Regions from separate parts of the Cellulomonas wangsupingiae genome, predicted to be linked through region 1. Evidence: predicted binding sites of a transcription regulator. Region 1 holds the regulator's gene; the other holds the start of a gene.
The links. The regulator HrcA, encoded in region 1, represses chaperone genes, less so after heat shock. The targets are predictions, from matches to a motif close to TTNGCACTCGNNNNNNNCGAGTGCNAA.
Positions count from the first base shown of each region.

Region 1 (5,520 bases):
CCACGTCGACGCCGACCTCGGTCGCGGCCTCGATCGCCATCTCGTCACGGTCGCCCTTGGCCAGGGCCTGCACGAGCACGAGGCGCGGCACCGGCTCCGGCTCGACGACGACCTCCTCGACGGCGATCCGCACGCCGTCGGGACCGGCGGTGCGCACCCGCCCCACGAGCCGGACGCCCGCGCAGTCGACGACGTCGACGCGCTCACCGGGGCCGCGCCGCTGCACGACGCCCGCGTGCCGGCCCTCGGTGCCGTCGAGCAGGTACTCGCCGCCCGCCCGGACGTCGCCGAGCTGCCCCGGCTCGACGACGAAGACGGGTGCGCTCACCGGCCCGCGAGCTTGTCGCGCAGCTTCGCGAACATCCCGGGGTTGGCGGCCGACAGGCGCCCCTCGGGACGCTCCTCGCCCCGGAGCGCCGCCAGGCGGCGCAGCAGCTCGGCCTGCTCCTCGTCCTCGGGCGTCGGGACCAGCACCTCGACGTGCACGTGCAGGTCACCGCGGCCGCCGACGTGCAGGTGCCCGATCCCCAGCCCGCGCAGCGTGACGACCTGCCCCGGCTGCGTGCCCGGCCGCAGGTCGACCTCCTGCGGCCCGTCGAGCGTCTCCATGGTCAGGACCGTGCCCAGCGCCGCGGCGGTCATCGGCACCTGCAGCGTCGCGTGCAGGTCGTCCCCGCGGCGCACGAACGTCTCGTGCTTGCGCTCGCGCACCTCGAGGTAGACGTCCCCCGCGGGGCCACCCGCCGGGCCGACCTCGCCCTGGCCGGTCAGCTTGATGCGCGTCCCGGTGTCGACGCCCGCGGGCACGTCCACCGACAGCGTCCGGCGCGAGCGCACGCGGCCCTCGCCGGCGCACTCGGTGCACGGCTCGGGGATCACGGTGCCGAAGCCGTGGCAGGCCGCGCACGGCTGCGTCGTCATGACCTGACCGAGGAAGGACCGGGCGACGCGCTGGACGGACCCGCGCCCGCCGCAGGCCTCGCAGGTCCGCGGCGACGTCCCGGGCCGGCAGCACGTGCCCCCGCAGGTGGGGCAGAGCACCGCGGTGTCCACCTGCACCTCGCGGTGCACCCCGAACGCTGCCTCGGCCAGGTCCAGGTCGAGGCGGACGAGCGCGTCCTGGCCGCGGCGCGCACGCGGCACGGGACCGCGCGGGGCACCGCCCGCCGCGGCACCGAAGAAGGTCTCGAAGATGTCCTGGAAGCCGAAGCCCCCACCCATGCCGCCGCCGGGCGACGACGGGTCGGCCCCCATGTCGTACGCACGACGCTTCTCGGCGTTGCCGAGCACGTCGTACGCCCGCGACACGCCCTTGAACCGCTCCTCGGACGCCGGGTCGGTACCCGCCACGTCGGGGTGCAGCTCGCGCGCCAGGCGCCGGTAGGCCTTCTTGATCTGCTCGGGCGTCGCGTCGCGCGGGACACCGAGGATCTCGTAGTAGTCGGTCACGTGGCGTGCTGCTCGCTTCCTGCTCGTGCGGGGTGTGCCCGGTCCCGCGCACCGGGCGCCGGACGACGCGTGCACGGGGCGTACCGGTCAGCCCGCGAGGATCCGGGTGAGGTACCGGGCGACGGCGCGGACCGCCGCCATGGTCTGGGGGTAGTCCATGCGCAGCGGGCCGACGGCGCCCAGGACGGCGACGGAGGAGCCGTCACCGCCGTAGCCGCTGGTGACGATGCTCGTCTCGGCCAGGCCCTCGTGCTGGGTCTCGCGGCCGATGCGCACCGCGACACCGCCCGAGTCCTCGGCCATCTCCGACAGCAGGCGGAGCAGGACGACCTGCTCCTCGAGCGCCTCGAGCACCGGGCCGATGGTGTGCGGGAAGTCGGCACCCGCGCTGCGCGCGAGGTGGGACGCGCCGGCGACGACGACGCGCTCCTCGCGCTCCTGGGAGAGCGTCTCGGCGACCACCGCGACGACCGACCGCGCGAGGTCCTCGCCGTCGGGCGTGAACTCGGCGGCGAGCGACTCGAGGGCGCCGTCGAGGTCGGCCAGCCGCAGGCCGGCGGCCGCGACGTTGAGCCGCACCCGCAGCCGCGCGACCACGGCCTCGTCGAGGTCCGTGGTGAGCTCGAGCGTGCGCTGCTCGACGCGGCCCGTGGTGGTGATGATGACGACCAGCAGGTGACGCGCGCCGACGGGCACCAGCTCGACGTGCCGCAGCGCGGACCGCCGCAGCGAGGGGTACTGCACGACGGCGACCTGGTGCGTGAGCTGCGCGATGAGCCGGACCGCGCGGTCGATGACGTCGTCGAGGTCGACGGCCTCCTCGAGCAGCGTGCCGATGGCGCGCTTCTCGGCGGCGGACAGCGGCCGCACGCCCGTGAGCCGGTCGACGAACTCGCGGTAGCCCAGGTCGGTCGGCACGCGGCCGGCCGACGTGTGCGGCTGGACGATGAGCCCGGCCTCCTCGAGGGCGGCCATGTCGTTGCGGATCGTGGCCGGGGACACGCCCAGGGCGTGCCGCTCGGCGAGCGCGCGGGAGCCGACGGGCTCGCGGGTCGCGACGTAGTCCTCGACGATCGCCCGCAGCACGTCCAGCCGACGGTCCTCGCTCATCGCTCCCCTCCTGTCCTTGGTCTCCTCGTGGGTCCGTGCGCGGCCGTCCACGGCCGGCGTCACGGCGGTCCTGCGTGGCACTCGCAGGGACCGAGTGCCAATTCTACGCGGTGGACCGCGCCCCGGGGTGGTCCACCGCGCGTCACGGGAGCGGGCGCCCGGCGGACCTCCTAGAGTGCCCGGGTGAACGACGACCGCTACGGCTCCGACGTGCTGTCGGGCGGCCGCGCCGCCCCCCGCCCGGCCCACCACCGTCCCGCGCGCACGTCGCGCGAGCAGGCGGCCGAGCGCGGCCTCGTCGTCGAGGACGTCGAGACGGGCTGGGTGGGGGCCGTCGTGCGCGTCGAGAAGTCCGGGGGTCAGCACGTGGTCGTGCTGGAGGACCGCCGGGGCCGGACCCGCACGTTCCGGCTCGGTCCGGGCTTCTGGGTGGACGGGGAGCCCGTGGTCCTCACCGCGCCCGTGACGTCGCGCGCGCCCGCGCGGCCGACGCGCACCGCGTCCGGCTCCGTGGCGGTCCCCGACGCACCGGCGCGGGTCGCGCGCGGGTCGCGCATCTGGGTCGAGGGCAAGCACGACGCCGAGCTCGTCGAGAAGGTGTGGGGCGACGACCTGCGCGTCGAGGGCGTGGTCGTCGAGCTGCTCGACGGCGTCGACCACCTCGAGGACGCGCTGCGCGAGTTCCGTCCCACCGCCGACCGGCGGGTGGGCGTGCTCGTCGACCACCTGGTGCCCGGCTCGAAGGAGTCCCGGCTGGCCGCGCAGGCGCTGCGGGGCGTGCCCGACGGGACCGTCCTGGTCCTGGGCCACCCGTACGTCGACGTCTGGCAGGCCGTGCGGCCGCAGCGCGTGGGGCTCGACGCGTGGCCGACGATCGAGCGTGGCACCGAGTGGAAGCGTGGCATCCTGCGCGAGCTGGGCTGGCCGGCCGACGACCAGGCGGACGTCGCGCGCGCCTGGCAGCGGATCCTGCGCTCGGTCCGGTCGTACGCGGACCTCGAGCCGAGCCTCCTGGGACGGGTCGAGGAGCTCATCGACTTCGTCACGACCTGACGGCGGCCCGGCCCCGCGCGGCGGGACCCGCCCGGTGGCGACCGGACGGGCCCGCGTGCGCCGGGCCGCGTCAGACCGCGACCTGGCCGCCTGTCAGCCGCCGGTACGCGAACACGGTGAGCAGCGCGCCGACCGGCAGGGAGACGAGCACGCCGACGCCGCAGACGAGCGAGCCGACCCAGCTCACGACCGCGACGACGAGGTAGACGAGCACGCCCGTGCCGAGGTCGCGCGTCTGCAGCGCGATGCTGGTCCGGATGGCCTCCACCGCGCTCTGGTCGCGCTCGACGATCGCGACGACGGCGTAGAACACGAAGAACCCGACGACGACGAACCCGATCTGGCCGACCAGCGGCACGAAGCTCGCGACGAGGCCGACGGCGGCCATGATGACTGCGAGGAGCACGAGCTGGGCCGCGTGCGACGTGTCGAACAGGTCCCCCACGGACAGCGGCCGCCCGTCGGCGACCTTGAGCGCCGCCTTGACGAACGCCGCGCTGAACAGCACGAGCAGCAGCACGAGCAGCGCGACGTAGACGGCCACCCCGATCGACGCGCCGATGCCGGCCACGACTCCCGCGGCGCCGTCGGAGCGACCGGTGAAGGCGGCTGCGCCGCCGACGAGGCTCAGCCCGATCACCGCGACGACGGCGATCACGACGAACCACGCCAGGCCGCCCAGGACGAAGGCCGCCCAGTGCTGTCCGAACTTGGAGAACGCCCACGACAGCCCGCTGCCGATGTCGACCTGGCCGGGCGCCGAGCCGTAGGGCGAGCCGTACGGCGGCTGACCCGCCTGGCCGTAGGGCGGCTGCTGGCCGTAGGGCGGCTGCTGGCCGTACGGCGGCTGCTGCCCGTACGGCGCCGCGGGCGGCGGGTAGCCGGCGCCGCCCGTCGGTGTGCCGTACGGCGGCGGCGGGGGCGCCGCTGCCCCCGGGTGCGGCGGCACCGGCGGCTGCGGGCCGGCAGGCTGCCCGGGCACGGGGGGCGGCGGGGGGACGGCCGGGTCGTCGTCGTCGCGCGGCGGCGTGGCGCCGGTGTTCTCGCTCATGGTGCCTCCTGGCCTGGAGGGACGCGGACACGCCCCTGCGTTCAGCGAACCCACCTGGCGCAGAACGTGTCAAGGCACCGCGCCGCAGCGACGGGCGCATCCGCCCCGCCGACCGGTACGCTGCCGCACGCGGGACGTCCGACCTGCGCAGACGCGGCACGGACGCCACCGACGCCGTCCACGACCAGCTCCGGGAGCCGCACGTGTCCTACGACCCTCGGGCCACCCCGAACGACCGTCCCCCGCAGGGCAGCACGCTGGCGACGGTGGCGCACCTCGGTGGCGTCCTGACCTACCTGTACGCGGGCTGGATCGCGTCTCTCGTGGTGTGGCTGGTGCAGCGTGACCAGGACCCGGCCACCGCGAACGAGGCGCGCGTGGCGCTGAACTTCCAGCTGACGGCACTCATCGCGTTCGTGGTGCTCAGCGTCGTCGAGCAGTTCCCCGTCATCGGGATCCTCGGGTGGATCGGCAAGCTGGCCGTCGGGATCATCGCGCTCGTCCTGTCGATCGTCGCCGCCGCGGCCGCCTACCGAGGCGGTTCGTACCGCTACCCCGTCAGCCTGGAGCTCGTCCGATGACCATGCCTCCTCCCCCGCCCGTCTGGGACGCGCCGGCCCCGGCGCCCCTGCGCCCCGAGGACGAACGGACCTGGGCGGTCCTCGCCCACGTGATCCCGCTGCTCGGGCCCGGTTTCCTCGCTCCGCTGGTCATCTGGCTCGTGTTCCGTGGGCGTGGCCCGTTCCTCGAGCACCACGCCAAGGAGTCGCTGAACTTCCAGCTCACCGCCCTCATCGCGACGGTGGTGGGGTCGCTGCTCACCGTGGTGACGTTCGGTGCCGCCTCGCCCGTGCTGT
Region 1 is NZ_CP101989.1:2,501,854-2,507,373, forward strand. It holds gene NP075_RS11615 (16S rRNA (uracil(1498)-N(3))-methyltransferase) at 1-328, opposite strand, end outside; gene dnaJ (molecular chaperone DnaJ) at 325-1,449, opposite strand; gene hrcA (heat-inducible transcriptional repressor HrcA) at 1,537-2,559, opposite strand; gene NP075_RS11630 (DUF3097 domain-containing protein) at 2,743-3,612, shown strand; gene NP075_RS11635 (hypothetical protein) at 3,683-4,663, opposite strand; gene NP075_RS11640 (DUF4870 domain-containing protein) at 4,867-5,244, shown strand; gene NP075_RS11645 (DUF4870 domain-containing protein) at 5,241-5,520, shown strand, end outside.

Region 2 (5,520 bases), 430 kb from region 1:
GAGCTGCGGCTCGACCGCGACGGCCGCACCTGGGCGTGGTCGCTGACGCGCACGACGCCGGAGCCGGCACCGCTGCACGCCCTCGACGCGCTCCTGGCGTCCTGGCGGTGGGTCTGAGGCTCAGAGCGGGCGGCCGGCCGCGAGCTCGGCGACCAGGGACCGCACGACGGGCTCGAGCTCGCCCGCGTGCCGTCGGGCCACCGCCCGCTGCCGCTGGTACGACGCACCCCGCCGCAGGATGACGCGCACCTGCTCCAGCTCCGCCGCGCACCCCAGGCGCTCGGCGACGGGCGCCAGCTCGACCAGCCAGCGGCCGATCGAGTCGGTGACGAGCTCCTCGTCCCCGTCGGCGTTCGTGATGACGATCGCGTCCATGCCGTACCGCGCCGAGCGCCACTTGTTCTCCTGCGCGAACCACGGCGGCAGGGTGGGCAGCGGTTCGCCGGCGTCGATCATCGACGAGAAGTGCTCGACCAGGCAGTGGGTCAGCGCGCTGATCGCCGTGACCTCGAGCAGGTTCGCGGCGCCGTCGGCGATGCGCATCTCGAGGGTCCCGAACCGCGGCGACGGCCGGATGTCCCACCGCACCTCGTTGACCTCGTCGATGACGCCGGTGTGCCTCATGTCGCCCACGTACTGCTCGAGCTGCTCCCACCGCTCGAACTGCGGCGGCAGCCCGGCGGTGGGCAGCTGCTGGAAGAGCAGGGCCCGGTTCGACGCGTAGCCGGTGTCCTGGCCGCCCCAGAACGGCGACGAGGCCGACAGCGACTGGATGTGCGGGAACACCGTGAGCATCGCGCGGCTCAGCGGCAGGACCTTGGCGCGGTCCTCGATGCCGACGTGCACGTGGACGCCGTAGATGAGCATCTGCCGGCCCCACCACTGGGTCCGGTCGATGAGGGTGGTGTAGCGCTGCTTGTCGGTGACGCGCTGCGTGGCCCAGTTGGCGAACGGGTGGGTGCCCGCGCCCATCAGCTCGATCCGCAGGGGCCGGGCGGCGGCCGCGACCTCGTCGAGCGCGCGCTGCAGGTCGGCACCGGCCTCGCCGACCGTCCGGCACTTGCCCGAGGACACCTCGACCGTGTTGAGCAGCAGCTCGGAGGTGATGTGGGGGTGGTCCCGCCCGTCCGGGGGCTGCACGGCCGCGAAGATCGCCTGCGCCGCCTGCCGCAGGTCACCGGAGTCCTGGTCGACCAGCGCGACCTCCCACTCGATCCCGACGGTCGAGCGCTCGGAGTGCGCGAACGGCAGGGCGACGGGCGCGGCCATCAGATCGGCTCCACGACGAGCACACGCTGCTGGCCGGCGACGCGCGTGAGCACGACCGTGCCCTCGGCTCCGCCCCTCAGGTCCAGCTGGCGGCGCAGCGTCTCGGGGACCACCGCGGTGCCGCGCTTCTTGATCGTCAGCCGGCCGACGCCCCGCTCCCGCAGGTACGTGCGCAGCCGCTTGAGCCCGAACGGCAGCTCGTCGAGGACCCGGTACGCGGTCGCGTACGGGTACCAGGCGGTGCGGTCGGCGAGGGCGTCGGACGTCACGTAGGCGATCGTCGGGTCCACCAGCCGTCCGCGCACGCGGTGCGCGACGGTGCCGACCAGGCCGGCGCGGATGACGGCGCCGTCGGGCTCGTACAGGTAGCCGCCGACCGGCCCGACCGGGGGCGCGTCGTCGACGCCGTCGGGGTGGGCGCGCAGCGTGTGCGCGGCACCGTCGCGCAGCACGAGCGCGGAGCGTCCCGGGCCGTCGGGCGCCAGGGGGCCGAACCACAGCCCGAGCTCGACGACCTCGCCGTCCGCGGAGACCCACTGCGCGTCGGCGTCGACCGGCAGGTCGCGGTGCGCGAGGCCGGGGCCCAGCTTCAGGCCCAGCGCGGGGACGGTGTCGCGCACGGCGAGCACCTCGTCCAGCGGCGGGGAGTACGCCCGGGGGTCGAAGACGCGCCGGCCCGTGCCGGTGCGGCGCGCGGGGTCCGCGTACACGCCGTCGACGCCCTCGGCGACGAGGTCGAGCGCGAGGCCGTCGCCCATGCGGATCTCGACCTCGGGGAAGGCGCGCAGGTTGACGGTCGCGAGCGCGGCCGTCGTCTCGTCGACGTCGGTGGCCAGCACCCGCAGGCCCACGCCGGCGAGCGCGAGGGCGTCGGCGCCCAGGCCGCACGTCAGGTCCGCCACGTAGGTGCAGCCCGCATCGAGGTACCGCCGGGCGTGGTGCGCCGCGACCTCCAGGCGGGTGGCCTGCTCCAGCCCTGCGACGGTGAAGAGCATCCCGTCGGCGAAGTCGCCGAGCTTGCCGCGGGCCTTGGCGCGCAGCCGCGACTGCGTCAGCGCGGCGGCGACGAGGGAGGGGTCCAGGCCCTCCTTCTGCAGCCGCTCCGCGATCGGCAGCGCGAGCCGCTCGTCGTACGGCGGCAGCGCCTGCAGCAGCGCCCACCCGTCGGGTCGCAGGAGCTTGACCAGGCCGGCGTCGTCCACGTGCCCAGCCTCCCACGTCGCGCCGCGGCTGGTCACGGCGCTCCGGCCGCGCGGGCGGGTCACGAGCCCGGAAAACGGGTGGATGCTGGCACTCGGGTTGACCGAGTGCTAACGCCTTCCTAGAGTGAGGATCTGGCACTCTCCCCGTGAGGGTGCCAACCGTGCCCGTGGCCCCGGCTCCCGCGACGACGGCGGCGACGGTGCGGCGCAGACACTCACCTGAACTACTCACATGCGAAGGGGAGGTCCGCTGTGTCGGTCTCCATCAAGCCCCTCGAGGACCGCATCGTCGTCAAGACCCTTGAGGCCGAGACGACGACTGCTTCGGGTCTCGTCATCCCCGACAGCGCCAAGGAGAAGCCCCAGGAGGGCGAGGTCCTGGCGGTGGGCCCCGGTCGGATCGACGACAAGGGCAACCGCGTGCCGCTCGACGTGGCCGTCGGCGACAAGGTCATCTACTCCAAGTACGGCGGCACCGAGGTCAAGTACGCCGGTGAGGACTACCTGATCCTCTCGGCGCGCGACATCCTCGCGATCGTCGGCTGACGACAGATCTGCTGACCGGGACGCGTCCCGGGCACGACGAAGGCCCCCTCCCTCGGGAGGGGGCCTTCGTCGTGCACCCAGGTCGGTGGTCGGCTCAGGCGGTGACGCGACGCCCTGCGCGGTCGGCGAGCACGGCGGCCCGCTCCTCCTCGGACAGGCCGCCCCACACGCCGTACGGCTCGCGCACGGCGAGCGACTGCTCGCGGCACTCGTTCAGCACCGGGCACGTGGCGCAGATCGCCTTGGCGGCCTCCGCACGACGACGACGGGCCGAGCCGCGCTCGCCCTCGGGGTGGAAGAAGAGGTCCTGGTCGGCGTCGCGGCACGCGCCGTCGAACTGCCACTCCCACAGGTCCATCACCGGTCCGGGCAGACGCGAGATCTCGGCCATGTGTTCCTCCTGGGCTGCGTCGTGAACGTCCAGCGGCACCGCCGGGACGAAAGTCGTCGTCGACACCGTGGTTCTCGTGGCGACGTGCCGCAACGCTACAACCGCGCCACAAGTTGTTCAAGACCCTCTTTCTGACGCGATCGTGCGGCGCGGTTCGCTGGCGCGATCTGGACGGAGGTGCAGGACGTCCGTCCGGGCGCTCAGGGCGTGTACGGGCCCCCGGCGGGCGATCGCGCCACCGGCTGGCACAATCGCGTCATGGCGCCCGCAGCAGACGAGACCTCGGTGGGTCCCGGCGACGCGGAGCGCACCGGGCCGGCCGCCGAGGCGGACCGCGCTCCGGAGCCGCCCGGCGCGGGCAGCCCGGCGCTGACGGTCGCGGCGGTCGCGCGCCGCCTCGGCGTCGCCCCGGCCACGCTGCGCACCTGGGACCGGCGCTACGGGCTGGGGCCGTCCGAGCACTCCGCCGGCGCGCACCGGCGCTACAGCACGCACGACCTCGAGCGGCTCCTGGTGATGCGGCGGCTGACCATCGACGGTGTCGCCCCGGCGGAGGCGGCGCGGCTCGCGCTCTCGTCCGACGTGCGTGACGCCGTCGTGCCCCCGACCACCCCGGCCAGCGACGACCTCACCGGCCGCCTGCCCGCGACGACGGTGCCCAGCGCGCGCACGGACGGGGGCGCGAGGGGGTCCGCGACGTCCGGCCGGGCCGACGGGGGAGCGGGCGCGACCGTCGCGCTGGTCGACGCCGCGCTCACCGGCCGGGCCGATCGCTGCGCCGCGCTCCTCGACGTCGCCGCCGGCCAGGACCTCGCGCGGTGGTGGACGGGACTCGTGCAGCCGGCCCTCGCGGCCCTCGCGCGCCGCACCGTCGTCGAGCGGCCGGGCGTCGACGCGCGCGAGACCTTGCTCGGTGCCGTGCTCGCGGCCCTGCGTGCCCACACCGCGACGCCGCCGCCCTCCGGCGCCCCGGTCGTCCTGCTGCTGCCCGTCCCGGGCGAGCCGCGGCCGGTGCTCGCGCACGTGCTCGCGGCCGCGCTGGTCGACGGCGGCGTCGACGCGCGCCTCGTCGCCGGACCCGTGTCGACCCGGCACGCGGGCGAGCTCGCCCTGATGACCCGGGCGCGGGCCGTCGTGACCCTGTCGGAGTCGCCGACGCCGGACCTGTCCGTGGTCGCCCGGCTCGCGCAGGAGCGCAGCGACCTCCCGCAGTTCGTCATGGTGGCCGAAGCGGCCGAGGGGCGTGTCCCGCTGGACCGCTCGGTCCACCGCGCGCGCACCCTGCCGGGCCTGCTCCACGAGGCGCTGGCCGCGGTCGTCCAGTCGTCGCCGCTGTGACGTTGTCTCATTCGTCCACGACCGGATGACCCGAACGCGTGATCGCATAGCACGCGAGCGCCCGTAACTGTGAGGAAACGGCGCGTTCGATTATCGACGGTACGTCCCGGGGGCTAACGTGACGCACCGGTAACGCCGATGCAGGCATGGACCCGTGCACGCGTGTGGTATCGGGATCGGCGCGAGGAGGAACCCCATGGCTGGAGTCGTGGTCTGCCACGGCTCGGCGACCGTTCGCGAGCGGCTCGTCGTGACATCGATCGGCGTGCCGTCGTTGGCGCCCGTCCGGGCTGCCGCGACCGCGGACGAGCTGCTCGCGCTCGCGCGCCGCATCGCTCCCACGGTCGTCCTGCTCGACGCGCACCTGCCCGGTGCTGGCCCGGCCGAGGCGATCCGGCGGCTGCGTGCCGTCGCGCCCTCGGCGGCGGTCGTCCTGCTCGCCGGCCCTGAGGACGGGGAGGCGCTCGACCGCGCGCTCGCCCTGGGCGCCCGCGGTTTCCTCGCGCCCGACGTCGGCCGCGCCGAGCTCGCCGCCGTCGCCGCCCACGTGCAGGCCAGCCCGGTCTCGTCCGCGCCGGCCGGGGCGCAGGCGGTGCCCCACCCGGCGTCGCCGTTGCAGGAGGCGCACGCCCAGCGCGCCGACGCCGGCCTCACGACGCGCCCGGCTGATTCCACGCCCGTGCTGACCAAGCGCGAGATCGAGGTCCTCATCGGCATGAGCCACGGTCGCTCCAACGCGCAGATCGGCCAGGAGCTGTTCCTGTCCGAGGACAC
Region 2 is NZ_CP101989.1:2,936,230-2,941,749, reverse strand. It holds gene NP075_RS13525 (hypothetical protein) at 1-117, shown strand, start outside; gene NP075_RS13520 (glutamate--cysteine ligase) at 121-1,269, opposite strand; gene NP075_RS13515 (class I SAM-dependent methyltransferase) at 1,269-2,471, opposite strand; gene groES (co-chaperone GroES) at 2,724-3,017, shown strand; gene NP075_RS13505 (WhiB family transcriptional regulator) at 3,112-3,408, opposite strand; gene NP075_RS13500 (MerR family transcriptional regulator) at 3,667-4,746, shown strand; gene NP075_RS13495 (response regulator transcription factor) at 4,943-5,520, shown strand, end outside.
Region 2: the regulator HrcA is predicted to act here: its motif matches at 2,557-2,583, upstream of groES (co-chaperone GroES).